2 regions of the Micromonospora sp. NPDC051300 genome follow, and region 1 is predicted to be linked to the other one. Evidence: predicted binding sites of a transcription regulator. Region 1 holds the regulator's gene; the other holds the start of a gene.

Region 1 (10,381 bases):
GCGTCGCTGATCTCCAGGCCCAACCGGCGGTCGGCCAGCCGGCGGCGCATCCGGTCGAGCTGGATGTCGACGATCGCGCGCAGGTCCTCGCCCTGAAGCGCGGCGAACACCACGATGTCGTCGAGCCGGTTGAGGAACTCCGGCTTGAAGTGCGACCGGACCACCGCGAGCACGCCCTCCCGGCGCTCGTCCTCGGTCAGCGTCAGGTCACTGATCACCGCCGAGCCGAGGTTCGAGGTGAGGATCAGGATCGCGTTGCGGAAGTCCACCGTGCGGCCCTGACCGTCGGTGAGCCGGCCGTCGTCGAGCACCTGGAGCAGCACGTCGAAGACGTCCGGGTGGGCCTTCTCCACCTCGTCCAGCAGGATCACCGAGTACGGCCGGCGGCGCACCGCCTCGGTGAGCTGACCGCCCTCCTCGTAGCCGACGTAACCGGGCGGGGCGCCGACCAGCCGGGCCACCGAGTGCTTCTCGCCGTACTCGCTCATGTCGATGCGGACCATGGCCCGCTCGTCGTCGAAGAGGAACTCGGCGAGCGCCTTGGCCAGCTCGGTCTTGCCGACGCCGGTCGGGCCGAGGAAGAGGAAGCTGCCGGTGGGGCGGTCCGGGTCGGCGACGCCGGCCCGGGCGCGGCGGACCGCGTCGGAGACCGCGCCGACCGCCTCGGCCTGGCCGACCACCCGGGAGCCCAGCGACTCCTCCATCCGCAGCAGCTTGGCGGTCTCGCCCTCCAGCAGCCGGCCGGCCGGGATGCCGGTCCAGGAGGCGACCACGGCGGCGATGTCGTCCGCGCCGACCTCCTCCTTGAGCATCGCGCCGTCGGCCTGGAGCCGGGCCAGTTCCTCCTCGGCCTGCCGCAGCTCGCCCTGGAGCGCGGGGATCCGGCCGTAGCGCAGCTCGGCGGCGCGTTCCAGCTCACCGTCGCGTTCGGCCCGCTCGGCCTCGCCGCCCAGGCGCTCCAGCTCCTCCTTGGCGGTGGAGAGCTTGGTGATGTGGCTCTTCTCGGTCTGCCAGCGCTCGGAGAGCGCGGTGAGCTGCTCGCGCTTGTCGGCCAACTCCTTGCGCAGCCGCTCCAGGCGCTCCGCGGAGGCGGCGTCGGGCTCCTTGGCCAGCGCCATCTCCTCGATCTCCAGCCGGCGCACCGCCCGCTCGATCTCGTCCACCTCCACCGGCCGGGAGTCGATCTCCATGCGCAGTCGGGACGCGGACTCGTCGACCAGGTCGATCGCCTTGTCCGGCAGGAACCGGTCGGTGATGTAGCGGTCGGAGAGCGCGGCGGCGGCGACCAGCGCGGCGTCGGTGATCCGGACGCCGTGGTGCACCTCGTAGCGCTCCTTGAGCCCGCGCAGGATGCCGATGGTGTCCTCGATGGTCGGCTCGCCGACGAGCACCGGCTGGAAGCGACGCTCCAGCGCCGGGTCCTTCTCGATGTGCTCGCGGTATTCGTCGAGCGTGGTCGCGCCGACCATCCGCAGCTCGCCACGGGCCAGCATCGGCTTGAGCATGTTGCCGGCGTCCATCGAGCCCTCGCCCTTGCCCGCGCCGACCACGGTGTGCAGCTCGTCGAGGAACGTGATGACCTGCCCGTCGGAGTTCTTGATCTCCTCCAGGACGGACTTCAGCCGCTCCTCGAACTGCCCGCGGTAGGACGCGCCGGCGACCATGGCGCCGAGGTCGAGCGAGACGAGCTTCTTGTCCCGCAGCGACTCGGGGACGTCGCCGGCCACGATCCGCTGGGCCAGACCCTCGACGATGGCGGTCTTGCCGACGCCCGGCTCGCCGATCAGCACCGGGTTGTTCTTGGTACGCCGGGACAGCACCTGGATCACCCGGCGGATCTCCGAGTCCCGGCCGATCACCGGGTCGATCTTGCCGTCCCGGGCGCTCGCGGTGAGGTCGACGCCGTACTTGGCCAGCGCCTGGTAGGTCTGCTCCGGGTCGGCGGTGGTGACCCGCCGGTCCCCACCCCGGACGGTCGGGAACGCGGCGACCAGGTTCTCCTCGGTGGCGCCGGCGGTCTTCAGCGCGACCGAGACCGCGCCGCCGACCCGGGCCAGCCCGGCCAGCAGGTGCTCGGTGGAGGTGTATTCGTCGCCCAGCGGCCGGGCGATCTGCTCGGCGGCGCCGATGGCGTTGACGAACTCGCGGGCCAGGGTCGGCTCGGCCAGGCTGGACCCGCGCGCGGCGGGCAGCGTGTCGACCGAGCGCAGCGCCACCCGGCGCAGCTCGGCCGGGTCGGCCCCGACGGCGCGCAGCAGGCCCGCGGCGGTCGAGCCGTCGGTGTCCAGCAGTGACAGCAGCAGGTGCCAGGGCTCCACGGTGGCGTGGCCGCGCTGGTTCGCCAGCGCGACAGCACCGGTGATGGTCTCGCGGCTCTTGGTGGTGAGGCGTTCCGTGTTCATGGGCTCCCCCGGGATCGGCGTGTCCACTGGGAACGACACAACCAGACTTGAGTCTATTCCGCTCAACTCCGGAGCTGTGACCCGAGTCACTTCCCGGTCGACCGCCACCGCCAGTCGAACTCCCCCGCCGCCGGCGGCGGACCGGGCAGCGCCGGACCCGGCGCCGCCAGCCCGGCCAACAGCACCGCGAGGTGGCGGCGGCGCAACTGCCGGGTCCGCTCCGGATCGGGTACGCGGATCGCCGCGCACCCCTCCAACAGCAGCCCGACGTCCTGCGTGACCGCGTCCGGTCGAAGCCGCCCGGCGCTCCGCGCCCGCTCGACCAGCACCTCGACCAGCTCGGTCGCGCGCACCGCGGTGCGACCCATCTCCTCGGTCGGGGTGAACGTGCCGGCCAGGTGCACGGTCAGGGAGTGCACGTCGGCGTCGACGACACGCTCCAGGAAGCCGGCGAACGCGGCCCAGTCGTCCGGCTCGGCGGCAGCCTCCTCGGCCGCCGCGACGAACCGGCGCAGTCCGTCGTCGCAGAGCGTGCGCAGCAGGTCCTCCTTGCCGGCGTACCGCCGGTAGAGGGCGCTGATGCCGACGCCCGCCCGCTCGGCGACGGCGGCGATGGGCGCCTTCGGATCGTCCAGGAAGACGGCCCGGGCGGCGGCCAGGATCGTGGCGTCGTTGCGCGCCGCCTGCGCGCGCCGGCCGGCCATCGGCGGGGAGTCGGTCGGGTTCGACATGCGCCGAAGGATAGCAGTGGAACGGATCGTTCCGATCTGCTATCGTAAAGCGGAACGAAGCATTCCGTTCCGAGGGAGAAGCCATGTCGGACGCCATCCGCCCCTACCGCGTCGAGATCCCGCAGACCGCCCTGGACGACCTCGCAACCCGGCTCGACCGGACCGTCTGGCCGGACGAGCTGCCGGGCGTCGGCGCCGCCTACGGCACGCCCACCGAGCGGGTCCGCGCCCTGGCGACGTACTGGCGGCAGACGTTCGACTGGCGGGCGGTCGAGGCCCGGCTGAACGCCCACCCGCAGTTCGTCACCGAGATCGACGGCGAGGAGATCCACTTCCTGCACGTCCGGTCGTCCCGGGCGGACGCCACAGCGCTGGTGCTCACCCACGGCTGGCCCGGCTCGGTGGTGGAATACCTGGACGTGATCGCCCCGCTCACCGAGCCGGCCGACCCGGACGCGCCCGCGTTCCACCTGGTGATCCCGTCGCTGCCCGGCTTCGGCTTCTCCGGCCCCACCCGCAGCGCCGGCTGGAACCGGTTCCGCACCGCCCGCGCCTGGGCCGAGCTGATGGCCCGCCTCGGCTACCGGCGCTACGGCGCGGTCGGCAACGACGCCGGCTCGATGGTCTCGCCCGAACTGGGCCGGCTCGACGCGGAGCACGTGCTCGGTGTGCACGTCACCCAGCTCTTCTCGTTCCCGTCCGGCGACCCGGCGGAGTTCGAGGGCCTGACCGAGACCGACCAGGCCGCGTTGCGGCACCTCCAGTGGTTCTACGAGAACAAGTTCTCCTTCAACCAGGTGCACAGCCAGCAGCCGCAGACCCTGGCGTTCGCGCTGGCCGACTCGCCGGCCGGCCTGCTCGCCTGGAACGGGCAACTCCTCGACGAGAGCCTCGACCCGGACTTCGTGCTCGCCAACGTCGCGATCTACTGGTTCACCGGCACTGCCGCCTCGTCGATGCGGTTCTACTGGGAGGACGCGCACGCCACCGGGCAGCCGACCGGGCCGACCACGACGCCGACCGCACTGGCGATGTTCCCCGGCGACTTCCAGTCGATCCGCCGGTTCGCCGACCGGGACCACGCCAACATCGTCAGCTGGCACACCTTCCAGGCCGGTCCCGAGCAGCGCGGTGGCGTCGGCGGCCACTACGCCGCGCACGAGGCGACCGACGTCCTGGTCGGCGACATCCGGCAGTTCTTCGCCGGGCTCCGCTGATCGGGCCGGTCTTCGATCGACCCCGGGAGCAGCACGCGTCGCGCAGAGGTAGCCTCACCGGCGTGCGAGTACGTGTCGAACAGACCGCCTTACCCGGAATCGGCGTCCGTCATGACCTCATGACGGAGTCCGGCCGCCGGCTCGGCGTGGTCTCCCACCGCAATGGCCGCCGCGACCTGGTCCTCTACGACCCGGACGATCCCGACTCCTGTCAGCACGACATACCGCTGACCGACGACGAGGCGGAGGCGCTCGCCGACATCCTCGGCGCGTCGCTGATGCTCGGTCAGCTCTCCGGGCTGCGCGAGCAGGCCGCCGGGCTGCTGACCGAGCAGATCGTCATCCCGGCCGGCTCCAAGTACGTCGGCCGGCGGCTGGGCGACACCAAGGCCCGCACGCGGACCAGCGCGTCCATCGTGGCCGTGCTGCGTCAGGGCGAGGTGAACGTCTCGCCCGACCCCACCTTCCGGTTCGAATCCGGCGACGTGGTCGTCGTGGTCGGCACCCGCCAGGGTCTCGACGGCGTGACAGCGATCCTTGCCGAGACCGATCCGGACGGCTGACGCGTATGCACGAAACCACCATCCTGCTCATCGAGGTCGGGGCGCTGCTGCTCCTGCTCGGCCTGCTGGGCCGGCTGAGCCGTCGCGTCGGCGTCTCGCCCATCCCGCTCTACCTGCTCGCCGGCCTCGCCTTCGGGCACGGCGGCCTGCTGCCGCTCAACGCCAGCGAGGAGTTCTTCGCCGTCGGCGCGGAGATCGGCGTGATCCTGCTGCTGGTCATGCTCGGCCTCGAATACAGCGCCAACGAGCTGGTGGGCAACCTCCGCTCGGCGGCGCCGGCCGGACTGATCGACGCGGTGTTCAACGCGCTGCCCGGCTTCGCCTTCGCGCTGCTGCTCGGCTGGGGCTGGGTCGCCGCAGTGGTGCTCGCCGGCGTCACCTGGGTGTCGTCCTCGGGCGTGATCGCCAAGGTGCTCGGCGACCTGGGCCGGGTCGGTAACCGGGAGACCCCGGTGATCCTCTCCGTCCTGGTGATCGAGGACCTGGCGATGGCCCTCTACCTGCCGCTGGTCACCGCGCTGCTCGCCGGGGTCGGCCTGGTCAAGGGCGGCTTCGCGCTCGCCGTCGCGGTGCTCACCGTGGTCGTCGTGCTGGCCGTGGCGATCCGGTACGGGCACCTGATCTCCACCGCGCTCTCCGCCAAGGATCCGGAGGCGCTCCTGCTCGGGGTGCTCGGCCTGACCCTGCTGGTCGCCGGGCTCGCGGCCAAGCTCCAGGTCTCCGCCGCGGTCGGCGCGTTCCTGGTCGGCATCGCGCTGTCCGGGCCGGTCGCGCACCACGCCACCCAACTGCTCTCCCCGCTGCGGGACCTCTTCGCCGCGGTCTTCTTCGTGTTCTTCGGGCTGGTCACCAACCCGCTGGACATGCCGCCGGTGCTGCTGCCCGCGCTGCTGCTGGCCGTGGTGACCATGGCGACGAAGGTGGCCACCGGCTACCTGGCCGCCCGCCGGGCCGGGATCGCCGAGCCGGGCCGCTGGCGGGCCGGGCTGGCTCTCACCCCGCGCGGCGAGTTCTCCATCGTCATCGCCGGACTCGCCGTCTCCGCCGTCTACCCGGTGGAGCCCAAGCTGGCCGCGCTCGCCACGGCGTACGTGTTGATCACGGTGGTGACGGGCCCGCTGCTCGCCCGGCTGCCGGACACCCCGTGGTTCAAGCAGTGGCTGCGCCAACGCGCCGCCGCCACCCGGGCCGCCGCCCAGGTGAGGGTGGGCGACTGACCTCGGCCGGGCCGGACTCGCGACTCAGCGGGCCGGCCCGGCCAACGGTTGTCAAATTGATTCCGGGAAGGTCTACCACTGCTCCGCCCAACCGCGTTAACGTGTCGGCCCAGCAGCCAGGGTCCGCGGGTGGCCAGCGCCCCCGCCAGCGAACGCGGAAGGTCGGCCGGTGAGCGTGCAGGAAGAGACGTTCCACGGCTTCGCCAACCCGGTCGACCCCACACCCGCCGAGTTGCGGGCCTGGGCCTACCAGCCGGACTCGGTGCCGCTGACCTCCATGCCGCCGGACTGGGACCTGCTGGTCGCCGGTGACCACCTGGTGCAGACGCTGTTCGACCTGGCCATGGACCAGAGCTGTCCGGCCCGCCGGTTCGCGCTGCACTGCCTCTACATCTACGCCGCCGACGGCATCCGGACGAACTTCCGGGCGCACCCGAAGCGGCGCTTCCGGAAGCTTGTCGAGCAGGCCGAGCGCGTCGGTGACGACCTGATGCGCAACTGGGCGCACAACAGCCGGGTCCTGCTCGCCCGCCCCGACCTCTTCGTCTACCGGGACTGGTGCGAGGGCGGCCTGGTCCGCGAAAACCGCCGCCTCTGACCCGGGCGGCCACGAGGTTGACGACGAACGTGATCTCCGCCGCCGCACTCTCCAGGCGTGATCAAGAAGTTTCTGTCGGAGTGGATCTCGGGGGTGACGCGAAGTCCTTGGTCACGTGGGGCGGCAGGGAACGGCGAACGGGCCGGGACCCCCCGTGGGTCCCGGCCCGCACGTCGGCGGATCCTCAGGTCGATCCGCCCTGCTTCTTGCGCCGCTCGTCGTCCCTGGCCCGGTCCACTCCGTGGTCGGTCTGGTCGGCGAAACGTCCTTCCTTGACCTTGTCGCTGAAGCGGCCCTCGGTCACCCGGTCGAACCGCTCCCGGACGTTCTCGGCCACCTTCTCCAGCCGTTCCTCCGCCCGTTCCGCCACCTTCTTCGCCGGTTCCGTCATGGCTCCCCCCGCCAGCCCGGATTCCGATTCAGGGCTTTTATCCCTGATCAGCAGCGTAGTGCACCCCGCTCCACCGCACCCCCCTTTCCGGGCAACCGACGCTTCGGTGGAACGCCACGCGTCCCTCAGCGCGCCGGAGGCACCCATGGCGCTCCACCGACCCGCCGGGCAGGCGGCAGCGACGACGAAGGCCGGCACGCCCGGGAGTGCGGGCGGTGCCGGCCTTCGGACGAACGCGAGCGTCAGCGGTCGGGTGTCCGGCGGGGACGCCAGACCACGAGCGCGGTGGAGGTGCGGTTGGTGGGCACGAGGTCGCCACGGGGAAAGCCACCCAGCGACTCCAGCTCGGCGATCCGCCGGTACGCGGCGTCCAACTCCGCCTCCAGCCGGGCCACCCGCTGCTGCGCCTCCTCCAGGAGCCGCTCCAACCCGATGATCCGCTTGACCCCCGCCAGGTTGATCCCGTCGTCCTGGCTGAGGCGCTGCACCTCGCGGAGCAGCACCACGTCCCGGACGCTGTACCGCCGGCCGCCACCGGCCGCCCGGCCGGCCTGCACCAGGCCCAACCGGTCGTACTGGCGCAGCGTCTGGGGGTGCATGCCCGCCATCCGCGCGGCCACCGAGATCATCAGAATCTTGGCCTCGTAGGCCGGGTCACCCGACCCGGCGTACTCCTCCGACATGCCCGCTCACCTCCGCTGCCGCCGTCAACTGAATCGACGTACCCGCGCTTCGAGATGTTCCCGCGCGGCGGGCGGGGTCTGCGCCGCGAAGGTCTCCAGCGCCGCCCGCGCCTCGTCCGACACCGTCGCCGGGACCACCACGTCCAGCGTGACCAGCAGGTCACCGGCGCGGCCGTCCTTGCGGACGACGCCCTTGCCGCGAGCCCGCAGCACCCGTCCGGCGGGAGTACCCGGCGGCACCCGCAGGGTCACCGTGCCGTCCAGGGTCGGGACCCGCAGGTCGGTGCCGAGGACCGCCTCGGCGTACGTGATCGGGACGTTCAGGGTGAGATCGTCCCCGGTACGCCCGAACAGCTCGTCGGGGCGGACCTTCACGTGCACGAACAGGTCGCCGGCCGGGCCGCCCCGCTCACCGGGTTCCCCCCGCCCGGCCAACCGGATCCGCTGCCCGTCGGCCACCCCGGCCGGGAAGCGCACGTTCAACGTGCGGGTCTTGGTGACCCCGCCGGTGCCGTGGCACTCCGGGCACTTCTCCTCGACGATCGTGCCGACGCCCTGGCAGTTGCGGCACGGCTCGGAGAAGCTGAACGAACCCTGGTTGCGAGTGGTGACCCCGGCGCCGTGGCAGACCGGGCAGGCCACCGGCTGGGTGCCCGGCTTCGCGCCGTTGCCGTGGCAGGTGTCGCAGACCCCGGGCGCGCGCAGGGTCAACGGCAGCGTGACGCCGCGGACCGCGTCGGAGAAGTCGAGCGCCACCTCGGCCTCGACGTCCCGGCCCCGGGCCGGGCCCCGCGCGCGGGCCGCGCCACCGGCGCCGCCGCCGGAGAAGATCGTGCTGAACAGGTCGGTGAAGCCGCCACCGCCGAACCGGTTGTCGCCACCGCCGCCGCCCCCGCCGAACAGGTCGGAGACGTCGAACGGCGCGCCGCCCGGCTGGCCCGCGCCGCGGGCGCCGCGCCGGAACGCGCCCGAGCCGAAGAGCGACCGCATCTCGTCGTACTCGCGCCGCTTCTTCTCGTCGCCGAGCACCGCGTACGCCTCGGAGACGGTCTTGAACCGCTCCTCGGCCCCGGTGTCGCCGGGGTTGTGGTCCGGGTGCGACTCCCGGGCCAGTTTCCGGTACGACTTCTTGATGTCGTCCGAGGAGGCGGACTTGTCCACGCCCAACGCGGCGTAGTAGTCCTTCTCGATCCAGTCCTTGGAACTCACCGGTCCACCCCCTTCCACGGGTCGAATCCCGGTCGTCCCGCCCGCCCGGTGGGGGCGGGCGGGACGTCACGGGTCGGCACTACTCCGGGTCCGCGACCGCGACCAGGGCCGGCCGCAGCAGCCGCTCGCCGAGCTGGTAGCCCCGGCGCATGACCTGCACGCAGGTCGGCTCGGTCACGTCGGCGGAGGTCTGGTGGGCCACCGCCTCGTGCCGGGTCGGGTCGAACGGGTCGCCCTGCTCGCCGAACGCGGTCAGGCCGAACTTGCCCAGCGCCCCGGTGAGCTGCTCGGCCACGCTGCCGAACGGGCCCACCAGGTCGCCGTGCTCACGGGCCCGGTCCAGGTCGTCGAGGATCGGCAGCAGCGCGGTGAGCACCCCGCCGGTCGCCTGCTCCTGGACCAGGTTGCGGTCGCGGTCGACCCGCTTGCGGTAGTTGGCGTACTCCGCCGAGACCCGCTGGAGGTCGCGGGTGCGTTCCTCCAGGTCGGAGCGGAGCGACTCCAGTTCGGCGCCGAGCGGGGCCGTCGTGCCGGCGCTCTCCCCGTTCGGCTCGGCGGGCGCGTCGACCACGGGCGGGCCGGAGACGTCGGCCTCGCCGACGATCTCGTCGACCACGACCTCGGCCTCCTCGACCAGCCCTTCGGCGGGCGCGTCGGCGGCGGCGTCGGCGGCCGAGGCGTCGTTAGCCGGCTCCTCGGTCACCTTGCCGAGCTTGTGCTTGTCGCGGATGACGACCCGCGGCTCGTCGCCGGCGTCCTTGCCGGCGCCCGGGGAGCCACCCGGCGCCGACCCGGTGGAGCCCGGGTCGGCCGCTCGTGGCTTGTCCGTCATGCGGTTACCTCATCCCTCTGCGGTGCGAGTCGTGTCGGGGACCGACTGTCACTTCTTGTCCTCGTCCACGATCTCCGCGTCGACCACGTCGTCGGCGCCGCCGGCCTGCGGGCCACCTGTCGCACCGGCGCCGGCACCCGGGCCGGTCGCGCCGGCGCCCGGGGCGCCCTGGGCGCCGGGCTCGCCCTCCTGCTGCTGGGCGTAGAGCAGCGAACCGGCCTGCTGGGAGACCTGGGCCAGCTTCTCGTGCGCGGCCTTGATCTTCTCGATGTCCTGCCCGCCGAGGGCGCTGCGCAGCTCGCCGAGCGCCTCGTTGAGCTGGTCACGGTTCTCCGCCGGCAGCTTGTCGCCGCTCTCGGCGAGGAACTTCTCGGTCTGCCACTGGAGCGCCTCGGCGACGTTGCGGGTCTCCGCCTCCTCGCGACGGCGCTTGTCCTCGTCGGCGTGCTCCTCGGCGTCCCGGCGCATGCGCTCGATGTCGTCCTTCGGCAGCGAGGAGCCGCCGGTGATCGTCATCTTCTGCTCCTTGCCGGTGCCG
Region 2 (10,381 bases), on a different contig from region 1:
CTGGCCGCGGTGGCTCTGGGGGAGCGGCTGCGTGACCTCGACGCCGACGCGGCGTCCCTGGTGGACCGGGACGCCCTGCGCGAGCAGGTGCGGCGCCTCGCCGCCCGGCGGGACTCTTTCGACGGCGGCTTCGCGTTCGACCATCTCTGCGCCGACTGATCCGCACTTCCGCACCACCGGCCGGGCCCTCGATTTTTTTCTGATCTCCGGTTGAACCTTCGCCGACGGCGCTCCGTACCTAAGCGGGAATGGACGCAGATCTTCCGCCGCGCCCGGACGGCGCGGAGACGGTGCGGAGAGGGCACCGTCGGCCATTGACGCGCGACCACGTGTCGCAGTGATCCCACCCCGAGGAATGACGCCCCGGGATCACCAGTCGACTACCGGATCGAGAAGGAGAGCAATTCGATGCGCAGGTCCACACGGGCGCGCCGGTCATCCGGTAACGCGCGGAGCAAGCGGGTGCTGGCCGTGGTCGGCACGCTCGCCGTCTTCGGCGGCATCGTCGCCGTCACCCAGATCTCGTCCGCCCAGGACCAGCGCAGGACCACCCGAGCCGCCTCGGCGTCCTGCGTGCCCTCGAGCCCGGGTGCGACCGCTCCGGGCGGTCAGGGCAGCACCACCCGGACCTGGCAGAACGGCCGCTGGGTGCGTAACCACTGGGGCGACGGCCAGATGTCGGCGGCCGAGTGCCAGCAGACGAACGCCGGTGGCGCCGGCGCCGGCACCCCGACCGTGGCCTGCCCCGACGTCAAGGGCAAGTTGCCGCAGGTGCCCGACCGGGCCCGTGCCGAGGTGGACCGCAACCTGGCCCTGTTGGACAGCCAGATCGCCGAGGCGAACCGCCGGCTCGCGGCGGAGGGCCGCAACGGTGGCAACTTCATCAACAACGCGATCCTCCGTCCGCTGGCGGACAAGCGGACCGCCACGCTGAACCGGATCGCCACCGCCATCGGTCGTGGTGGCCAGCGCCCGCAGGGCCTGGAGAAGCTCGCCCAGTGCGCGCTCGCCGACAACGCGCAGAACGGCGGCGCGAACAACGGCGGCGCGAACAACGGCGGCGGTCAGAACGGTGGCCAGAACGGCGGTCAGACCGGCGGCAACAACAACGGCGGTCAGACCGGCGGCAACAACAACGGCGGCAACAACAACGGTGGCCAGAACAACGGCGGTGGCCTTCAGCCGTTGGCCAAGGACTGCGGCCAGAGCCAGCTGGAGGCGCACAACGGCTTCCAGAACGGCAACCGGTGCGTGAGCACCGCCTTCGGTGAGGTCGGCGCCGCGGCCAACAACCCGTCGCTGCTGATCACGCAGTTCCCGAACCAGGTGCAGCGCAACCAGCCGTTCACCCTCCGGGTCACCACGAAGAACCTGGTGCGGGACCGCTTCCTCGCCGCCGGGCAGGGTGGCTACTACATCGAGAGCTCGCTGCTCAACGACCAGGGTCTGGTGCGCGGCCACTTCCACACCGCGTGCCGGATGCTCGGCAGCACCCGGCAGCCCCCGAACCCGCAGGACGTGCCCGCCTTCTTCGTCGCCACCGAGGACGGCAAGGGCGGCAACCAGCCGGACGACGTGCTGATCCAGATCCCGGGCCTGCCGGACTCGGGCCTGGCCCAGTGCTCGGTCTGGGCCGGTGACGGCTCGCACCGGATCCCGATGATGGAGCGGGCCAACCAGACCCCCGCCATCGACGTGGTGCGCATCCAGGTCAACTGACCGTACGACGACGGCCGGAGCCGCCCGGGAAGGATCTCGGGCGGCTCCGGCCGTTCGCGCGTGTGGAAATTGGTGCCGCCCCGACCGCGTGTCGCGAAAATTGTCGACCGGACAGAACTCGCCCGGGGTCACGCCGATTTCTCGGCCCGACCCCGGGCGCCCGACGGTGGCCCGGAAGGCTCAGCGGTTCTTGTACGCCTCCACCACGGAGACCGGGATGCGCCCGCGCTCGGAAATCTCGTGGCCGTTCTTGGCCGCCCATTCGCGGATGGCGCGGTTCTGCTCGCGGTCCATTCCGGAGGTGCTCGGCCGGGTGGCGCGCCGGGTCGTGCGGCCGGTGTCGACGGGGCCGCGGCCGATGCGCCGGCCAGCGCTGATGTAGGGGTCCAGGGCCTTGCGCAGGACGCCCGCGTTCTCGTCCGAGACGTCGATCGTGTACGCCACGCCGTCCAGGCTGAACTCGACGGTCCGATCGGCCTTTCCGCCGTCGAGGTCGTCGGTCAGAACGGTGATTACTTTCCTTGCCATCGCCATTACTCCCTGTGTCGGGCGGGGTGTGGCTAAGAGTTTGACCTACCAAGCGGTAATTTCGCAACAATACCCGCGCCGTCTCATTCGGCGGGTCGCGGAATCGGCGGGAGGTAAAAGGGGTCGGTGGGCCGCGGCGGTGGCGGGCACGTCGACGGAGTGTCGTGGGTCACAGGCCGGAACAAGGGGAACGGTTTGTTACTTGAGTCAGACACGCTCAACCGACGATGGCAGGTGTGTTTCGATGGCAACTCTTCCGGTACTTCCCCTGACCGACGCCGTCCTGCTGCCCGGGATGGTCGTCCCGGTGACCCTCGACCCGACCACCCAGGCCGCGGTCGACGCCGCCCGCGCCAGCGGCGACAAGACGCTGCTGGCGGTGCCCCGCATCGACGGCGAGTACGGCCCGGTCGGCGTGGTCGCCACCATCGAGAAGGTGGGCCGGCTGCCCAGCGGTGAGCCGGCCGCCGTGGTCCGCGGTCTCACCCGGGCCCGCATCGGCTCCGGCGTGCCCGGCGCCGGCGCCGCCCTCTGGGTCGAGGCGACCGCCCTCGACGAGCCGGCCCCGGCCGGCCGCGCCCGCGAACTCGCCCGCGAGTACCGGGCGCTGACCACCTCGGTGCTCCAGCAGCGCGGGGCCTGGCAGGTCATCGACGCGATGGAGCGGATGACCGACCTCTCCGAGCTGGCCGACTCCGCCGGCTACGCGCCCTGGCTCAGCCTGACGCAGAAGACCGAACTGCTCGCCGCGCCGGACGTCACCGCCCGGCTGGAACTGCTCGTCGGCTGGGTGAAGGAACACCTGGCCGAGCAGGAGGTCACCGAGCGGATCACCAGCGACGTCCGCGAGGGGCTGGAGAAGTCCCAGCGTGAGTTCCTGCTCCGGCAGCAGCTCGCCGCGATCCGCAAGGAGCTTGGCGAGGACGAGCCGGACGGCTCCGCCGACTACCGCGCGCGCGTCGAGTCCGCCGCCTTGCCGGACGACGTGCGCGAGGCGGCGCTGCGCGAGGTCGGCAAGCTGGAACGGGCCAGCGACGCCTCGCCCGAGGCGGGCTGGATCCGCACCTGGCTCGACACCGTCCTCGAGATGCCCTGGGGCACCCGTACCGAGGACCACACCGACCTGGCGGCGGCGCGGGCCGTGCTCGACGCCGACCACGCCGGCCTGGCCGACGTCAAGGACCGCATCCTGGAGTACCTCGCGGTGCGCAACCGCCGCGCGGAGCGCAACCTGGGTGTGGTCGGCGGGCGCGGCTCCGGCGCGGTGCTCGCCCTGGCCGGCCCGCCCGGCGTCGGCAAGACCAGCCTCGGCGAGTCCGTCGCCCGGGCGCTCGGACGCAACTTCGTCCGGGTCTCCCTCGGCGGCGTGCGCGACGAGGCGGAGATCCGCGGCCACCGGCGCACCTACGTCGGCGCGTTGCCCGGCCGGATCGTGCGGGCGCTGCGCGAGGCCGGCTCGATGAACCCGGTGGTGCTCCTCGACGAGGTCGACAAGCTGGCCGCCGGCTACTCCGGCGACCCGGCCGCGGCCCTGCTGGAGGTGCTCGACCCGGCGCAGAACCACACCTTCCGCGACCACTACCTCGAGGTCGACCTCGACCTGTCCGACGTGCTGTTCCTGGCCACCGCCAACGTGGTGGAGTCGATTCCCGGCCCGTTGCTGGACCGGATGGAGCTGGTCACGCTGGACGGCTACACCGAGGACGAGAAGGTGGCCATCGCCCGCGACCACCTGCTGCCCCGGCAGCGGGAGCGGGCCGGCCTGACCGCCGAGGAGGTGACCGTCGCGGACGAGGCGCTGGCGCTGATCGCCGGGGAGTACACCCGCGAGGCGGGCGTCCGGCAGCTCGAACGGGCCCTGGCCAAGATCCTGCGCAAGGTGACAGTCGCGTTGGCGTCCGACCCGGCGCCGGTCCGCGTCGACACCGGGAACCTGGCCCGCTACCTGGGCCGGCCGAAGTTCACCCCGGAGTCGGCCGAGCGGACCGCGGTGCCCGGCGTGGCGACCGGCCTGGCCGTCACCGGGGCCGGCGGCGACGTGCTCTTCATCGAGGCCACCGGCATGGAGGGCGAGCCGGGGCTGACCCTCACCGGTCAGCTGGGCGACGTGATGAAGGAGTCGGCGCACATCGCGCTGTCGTACCTGCGCTCCAACGGGCGACGCCTGGGCATCGACCCGAACGCGCTCGCCGGCCGGCGGATCCACGTGCACTTCCCGGCGGGCGCGGTGCCCAAGGACGGCCCGAGCGCCGGCATCACCATGGTGACCGCGCTGGCGTCCCTGGTGACCGGTCGTCCGGTCCGGCCCGAGTTCGGGATGACCGGCGAGGTGACCCTCTCCGGCCGGGTGCTGCCGATCGGCGGCGTGAAGCAGAAGCTGCTCGCCGCGCACCGGGCGGGCCTGACCGAGGTGATCATCCCGAAGCGCAACGAGCCGGACCTGGACGACCTGCCCGCCGAGGTCCGGGAGGCGCTGACCGTGCACACCCTCGCCGACGTCGCCGACGTGCTCGCGTTGGCGCTGCGTCCGGCCGAGGTGGACGCGCAGAGCATCGGCGGCCAGCCGCTCGCCACGGCCTGACCGCTGCCCGTCGGACCCCCGTCGCCAGGTCGGCGGCGGGGGTCCGTGCGTACCGAATGCGAGGTGAACCCGAGTCGACCTCGCCGTCGTGCGGTTCGCCGCCGCCCAGAACTGGGACCCGGTCTGGTCCGTCCGCAACTGCACCTGACCGCCGTACGGCGGCACGCCGGACCGACCCCCGCCGGGGCCGGTCCGTCGCCACGGTCTCCGGTTACCGGCGGTCGCGCCGGTCCCGGCCCTCGTAGCGGCGCTCGCCGCCGGAGTCGCCGTGGCCGTCCCGGTCCCGCCGGACGGTGGCCTTGCGGCCCTTGATGGTGCTGCCGCGCAGCCCCGCGATCACCTCGTCGGCCAGATCCTGCGGCACCTCGACGAGCGAGAACCGGTCCGCGATCTCGATCGAGCCGATGTCCCGACCGCTCGCCCGCGTCTCGCCGGTGATCGCGCCCACCAGGTCCTGCGGACGTACCCCGGCCCGCCGTCCCAGGCCGATGAAGACCTGGGTGGTGCCGGCGGCGCGGGAGCGCACCCCGGTCCGCCGGTCCCGGCCCTCGGCCCCGGGCCGGGCGTCCCGGTTCGCGCGGACGGCGACCTGCGGGATCTCCTCCTCGTCGGCGGTGCCGGGCAGCGTGGCCTCGTGCGCCAGCCGCACCGCGGCGAGCGCCACCTCCATCAGGTCGAACTCGTCGGTCAGCGACTCGACCACCGCCCGGAACGGCTCCAGGTCGTCCTCCAGCAGCGCCTCCCGCACCGCGGCCTGGGTCAGCTCGAACCGCCGGGTGCGCAGGTCGGCGACCGTCGGGATCTTGTCGATGGTGATCCGCTGGCCGGTGACCCGCTCTATCGTCTTGAGCATCCGGTGCTCGCGCGGCTCGGCGAGGGTGATCGCCACCCCCTCCCGCCCGGCCCGGCCCACCCGCCCGATCCGGTGCACGTACGCCTCCGGCGCGGACGGGACGTCGTAGTTGACCACGTGGGTGAGCTGCTCGACGTCCAGTCCACGGGCCGCCACGTCGGTGGCGACCAGCAGGTCCGCGGTGCCGGAGCGGAGCCGGCCCATCACCCGGTCCCGCTGCTCCTGGCTCATCCCGCCGTGCAGCGCCTCGGCCCGGTAGCCCCGGCCGTTCATCGTCTCGGTGAGCCGGTCCACCTCCTCCCGGCTGCGGCAGAACACGATCGCGGCGGTGGGCGACTCGACGTCGAGCACCCGGCCCAGCGCGGCCGGCTTGTGCGCCCGCGCCACCAGGTAGGCGCTCTGCCGCACCCGCGGCGCCGCGCCGGCCACCTGCCGCTCGCGCTCGATCCGGATGCGGACCGGGTCGGTCAGGTGCTGCCGGGCCAGCCCGTCGATGCGGGCCGGCATGGTGGCCGAGAAGAGCACCGTCTGCCGGCCCTCCGGGGCGTGCTCCAGGATCGCCTCGATGTCCTCGGCGAAGCCCATGTCGAGCATCTCGTCCGCCTCGTCCAGCACCACGGTGGCCAGCGAGCCCAGCCGCAGCGTGCCCCGGGCGATGTGGTCGAGCGCCCGCCCGGGCGTGGCCACCACCACGTCCACCCCGTGGTCCAGGGCCCGCAACTGCCGGCCGATCGGCTGGCCGCCGTAGATCGGCAGCACCCGGGCGCCCAGGTCCTTGCCGTAGCGGTGGAACGCCTCGGAGACCTGCACCGCCAGCTCCCGCGTCGGCACCAGCACCAGCGACACCGGGTCACCGTCCGGGCGTGCCACAGGCATCCGCTGCAGCAGCGGCAGCGCGAACGCGGCGGTCTTGCCGGTGCCGGTCGCCGCCTGTCCGAGCAGGTCCCGGCCGGCCAGCAGCGGCGGGATCGCCTCGCTCTGGATCGGGGTCGGCTCCTCGTAGCCGAGGGCGGACAGCGCTCCCAGCAGCTCGGCGCGCAGCCCGAGATCCGCGAAGGCGGGGGCGTCCTCGGCGTCGGCGGGGGTGGTGGGGTCGGTCGGGGTCGGTGCGGCGCTCATCCGACAAGCCTTTCATCACCGCCGGACGCGGGTCGCGGCGACCGGCACAAACGTTCCCCGCGCCACCCGCGCCGGTCACCGGGACAGCACGGCCAGCAGCGTGGTGACTCCGACCGCCACGTCCAGCACGGCGCACCACTGCGCGTACCCCCGGGGCACCACCGAGCCGGCGCGGTGGTGCCAGAGGTCCCAGCCGGTGTGGCCGAGCCAGCCGAGGCCGACCAGCACCCCGGCGACGCGGTCCGGTACCGCCACCGCCACCGCGGCGAGGCCGCCCCAGACGGCCAGCCCGGCGAGCTGGACCCCGAGCCGCCGCCGGTCGGCCCACTGCCGCCGCCAGGTGCCGAGGAGCAGGTAGCCGGCCGGGAGCACGAGCAGCGTCCAGGGCGGGACCACGGTCGGCGCGAACCACATGTCGGCGGTCATCAGCAGCGCCAGGGCGGCCGGCCAGCGACGCGCCACGGCCGCCGCCGGCCGGCGCGGCGGGGCGACGCCGGCCGGGTGGTGGTGCCGCAGCGCCACCAGCACCATCGCCGGCACCATCAGCAGGTGACCGCCGAGCATCAGCGTGTGGTCCCCGACCAGGCCGGCCCACCAGGGCGGGAACAGGAGCAGGAAGGGGACGAACATGGCCGCCGTCATCTGCGCGGTGGCCGCCCACCCGTCGCCTCGGTGCCACATCCAGGCGACCATCCCCAGGGACATGTTCGTCGCCATCACCAGCGCGGCGACGTCCGCCCGGGCCAGCGCGCCCGCGCCGCCGACCGCCTGCCCCACCGCCCGCCACAGCGGGCCGAGCAGCACCATGCCGGCCACCATCGCCACCGTCATCCCGGCCAGGTGCCGGGTCCGCGTCCACCCGGCCCACCGCCGGGGTACGACCACAGTCATCTCCGTCATGCCCCGACCCTGCCGGCACCCGACGCACCGGAGAAGGCGCGTTCGTCATCGCGGAACCGTGCGGAACGCACGGGTCGACCGTGACATCCCTCCTGGGTGGCGGCGGCGCCCCTGCGGTCGGGGCGCCGCCACCGGCGCTGCGGATCAGTAGTTGGGGGAGCAGAACTCGGCGTGTCCGACCGCGGTGCCGGTGCACTCCACCCGGGCGTCGGTCGGATAGACCTTGACCGTCATGGTCGAGGTGAAGTTCGCCGGGGTGAACGTCAACGATCCGCCGACGCCGAACGGCTGGCCGCTGACCGTGCCGGAGAAGTTGCGCCCCCAGGTGGCCGCCGTGCCGAGGGTGTACGGCCCGCCGACGGCGGTGGGCGGCGTGCCGGACTTGGTGTAGCTCTTGCGTTCGAGGTTGGTGCTGACGCCGCCGCTGGTCCGGTCCGCGTTGCTGGACACGATCTTGGCGTAGGTCACCGCGCTGCCGTTCGAGCACCACTCGACGTTCATGGTCATGAAGGCGGTGGTGGCGCTGACCGTGCCGGCGCTGCCGTCGGCGTAGACGACAGGCACGTTGAGCTCGTTGACCGGAATCTTCAACTGGAGCCGGTAGGCGCTGCCCACCGCCTGCGCGCAGGTGCCCTGGAGATATCCGGTGTACGTCGCGGCGCTGGCCGGCGGCGCGGCCACCGCGACCAGGCCGGCCGCTCATCCGGCGGCCAGCAGCGAACGAATGGTGTTACGGATGACTCGCGACATTTCCTCTTCCCCTTTGTCGTCCCAGCCCACGTGGGACGCCGACAATTGTTTCCGCGCCTCGGGCGCCGGGGGGCGGAGGCGCGGCTTCGGCTCGCGCCCGGATCGCATCGGTGCTGTTCGGTGCGCCTTTCCGGCGATTGCTCGCCGCGACAGCGGGGCGACCGGAGGCCGACCGATGTGAATTCCTTGCCCTGCCTCCATTCGTATCATCCGATGCGGGGAAACGCACGCGGAGAAAAGGTTAATTGCATTTGCTGCCGCAGAAGTTGACCTAGAAATTGTCTTAGCATTTCCATTTTCGCCGCAGTAAGCTGCGCGGGCGCCGCGAACCGGCGGTCGGCCCGGCCCGTCCACGGGTCGGGCGGACGACGAGCCACGCCCTAGGATCGGCGGGCATGACGGTCGACGCGGTGGACCACCGGCTACGCCGGGCCCGCCGCGTCACCCTGCTGTCGCTGGGCACGAACGTGTGGACCACGGTGCTGCTGCCGACCGTCGGCCTGGCCCGGGAACCGGACCCGGCGCGGGTGGCGCTCGGCACGGTCGCGCTGGTCGGTTTCACGGTGGCCCAGGTCGCGGTGCTGCACGCGGCGGTCACGCCGTGGCTCGCCGGCGCGGCCCGGCGCCGCCGGCACCTCGCGCTGGTGGTGGCCGCGCTGCTGAGCCTGCCGCTGCTCGGCCCGGTGGCGGCCGGGGACTGGCCCACCTGGGCCTGGCTGGGCGCGTCGCTGGTCGGGATGACGCCGCTGCTGTTCCGGCCGGCGCCGGCGGCGGCCACGGCGGTCGGTGTGCTCGCCGCCGCCGCCGCGACGACGCTGGCGACCGGCGGACCGCTGGCCACGGCGCTGCTGGTCACCGGCGGGGTGGGCGCCGGGATCGCGCTGCTCACCTGGGTCCAGGTGTGGTTCTGGGACCTGCTGGTCGAGGCCCGGCAGGGGCAGGCGGCCCGGGCGCGGCTCGCCGCGGCGGAGGAGCGGCTGCGCTTCGCCCGGGACGTGCACGACCTGCTCGGGCACGACCTCACCGTGATCGCGCTGAAGGCCGAGCTGGCCGAGCGGCTGGCGCCTGTGGACGGCGCCCGGGCCGGCCGGGAGGCGGCCGAGGCGCGTCGGCTCGCCGCGTCGGCGCTGACCCGGGTCCGCGCGGCCGTGCACGGCTACCGCGCCGTCGACCTGGCCGAGCAGGCGGCGGCGGTGGGTGAGGTGCTGCGGTCCAGCGGGGTGCGCTGCACGATCGATCCGCCGGTGGGTGAGCTGCCCGCCCCGGTCGCCGCCGACCTGGCCGCCGTGCTGCGGGAGGCCGGCACGAACGTGTTGCGGCACAGCCGGGCCGGCTGGTGCCGGATCGAGATCACCCGCGACGATGCGCAGGTGACCCTGACCGTACGCAACGACGGCGTCCGTGGCCACGGCCCGGACGCGTTCAGCGGTGGCCTGCGCGGCCTCGCCGACCGGCTCGCCCCCTCCGGCGGCCGGGTCCGGGCGTCCGCCGAGGACGGCGTGTTCAGCCTGGTCGCGACCGTGCCGGTGCCGTCGTGATCCGGGTCCTGCTCGCCGACGACGAGGAGCTGATCCGGCTCGCGCTGGCCGCGCTGCTCGACCTGGAGCCGGACATCGAGGTGGTGGCGCACGCCGCGGACGGCCGCACCGCCCTGGCCGCGGCGCTGGCCCACCGTCCGGACGTGGCGGTGCTGGACCTGGAGATGCCGCCGCCGGGCGGCGTCGAGGTCGCCGCCGAGCTGACCCGGCTGCTGCCCGGGTGCGCGTCGGTGATCCTGACCGGTCACGCGCGTCCCGCCCAGCTCCGGCCGGCCCTGACCGCCGGGGCGCGCGGATTCCTCGCCAAGGGCGCGCCCGGCGGGGCGCTGGCCGACGTGATCCGGCGGGTGCGCGCCGGCGCGCGCTACGTCGACCCCGCGCTGGCCGCCGACG

What was found. The regulator HspR, encoded in region 1, represses chaperone genes until heat shock. The targets are predictions, from matches to a motif close to TTGAGTNNNNNNNACTCAA.
Region 2: a site for HspR is predicted at 2,450-2,468, ahead of lon (endopeptidase La). Genes of this name have one in related genera too.

The regions. Positions count from the first base shown of each region.
Region 1 covers NZ_JBITEP010000029.1:33,160-43,540, reverse strand. The annotation lists gene clpB (ATP-dependent chaperone ClpB) at 1-2,402, opposite strand, end outside; gene ACIA5A_RS25385 (TetR/AcrR family transcriptional regulator) at 2,489-3,133, opposite strand; gene ACIA5A_RS25380 (epoxide hydrolase family protein) at 3,217-4,350, shown strand; gene ACIA5A_RS25375 (cation:proton antiporter regulatory subunit) at 4,413-4,913, shown strand; gene ACIA5A_RS25370 (cation:proton antiporter) at 4,919-6,130, shown strand; gene ACIA5A_RS25365 (hypothetical protein) at 6,300-6,728, shown strand; gene ACIA5A_RS25360 (hypothetical protein) at 6,913-7,119, opposite strand; gene ACIA5A_RS25355 (heat shock protein transcriptional repressor HspR) at 7,362-7,802, opposite strand; gene dnaJ (molecular chaperone DnaJ) at 7,827-9,011, opposite strand; gene grpE (nucleotide exchange factor GrpE) at 9,091-9,843, opposite strand; gene dnaK (molecular chaperone DnaK) at 9,892-10,381, opposite strand, start outside.
Region 2 covers NZ_JBITEP010000033.1:21,032-31,412, reverse strand. The annotation lists gene ACIA5A_RS26680 (hypothetical protein) at 1-159, shown strand, start outside; gene ACIA5A_RS26675 (hypothetical protein) at 409-1,719, shown strand; gene ACIA5A_RS26670 (Lsr2 family protein) at 1,900-2,247, opposite strand; gene lon (endopeptidase La) at 2,492-4,828, shown strand; gene ACIA5A_RS26660 (DEAD/DEAH box helicase) at 5,040-6,800, opposite strand; gene ACIA5A_RS26655 (hypothetical protein) at 6,876-7,700, opposite strand; gene ACIA5A_RS26650 (hypothetical protein) at 7,845-8,381, opposite strand; gene ACIA5A_RS26645 (sensor histidine kinase) at 8,846-9,988, shown strand; gene ACIA5A_RS26640 (response regulator) at 9,985-10,381, shown strand, end outside.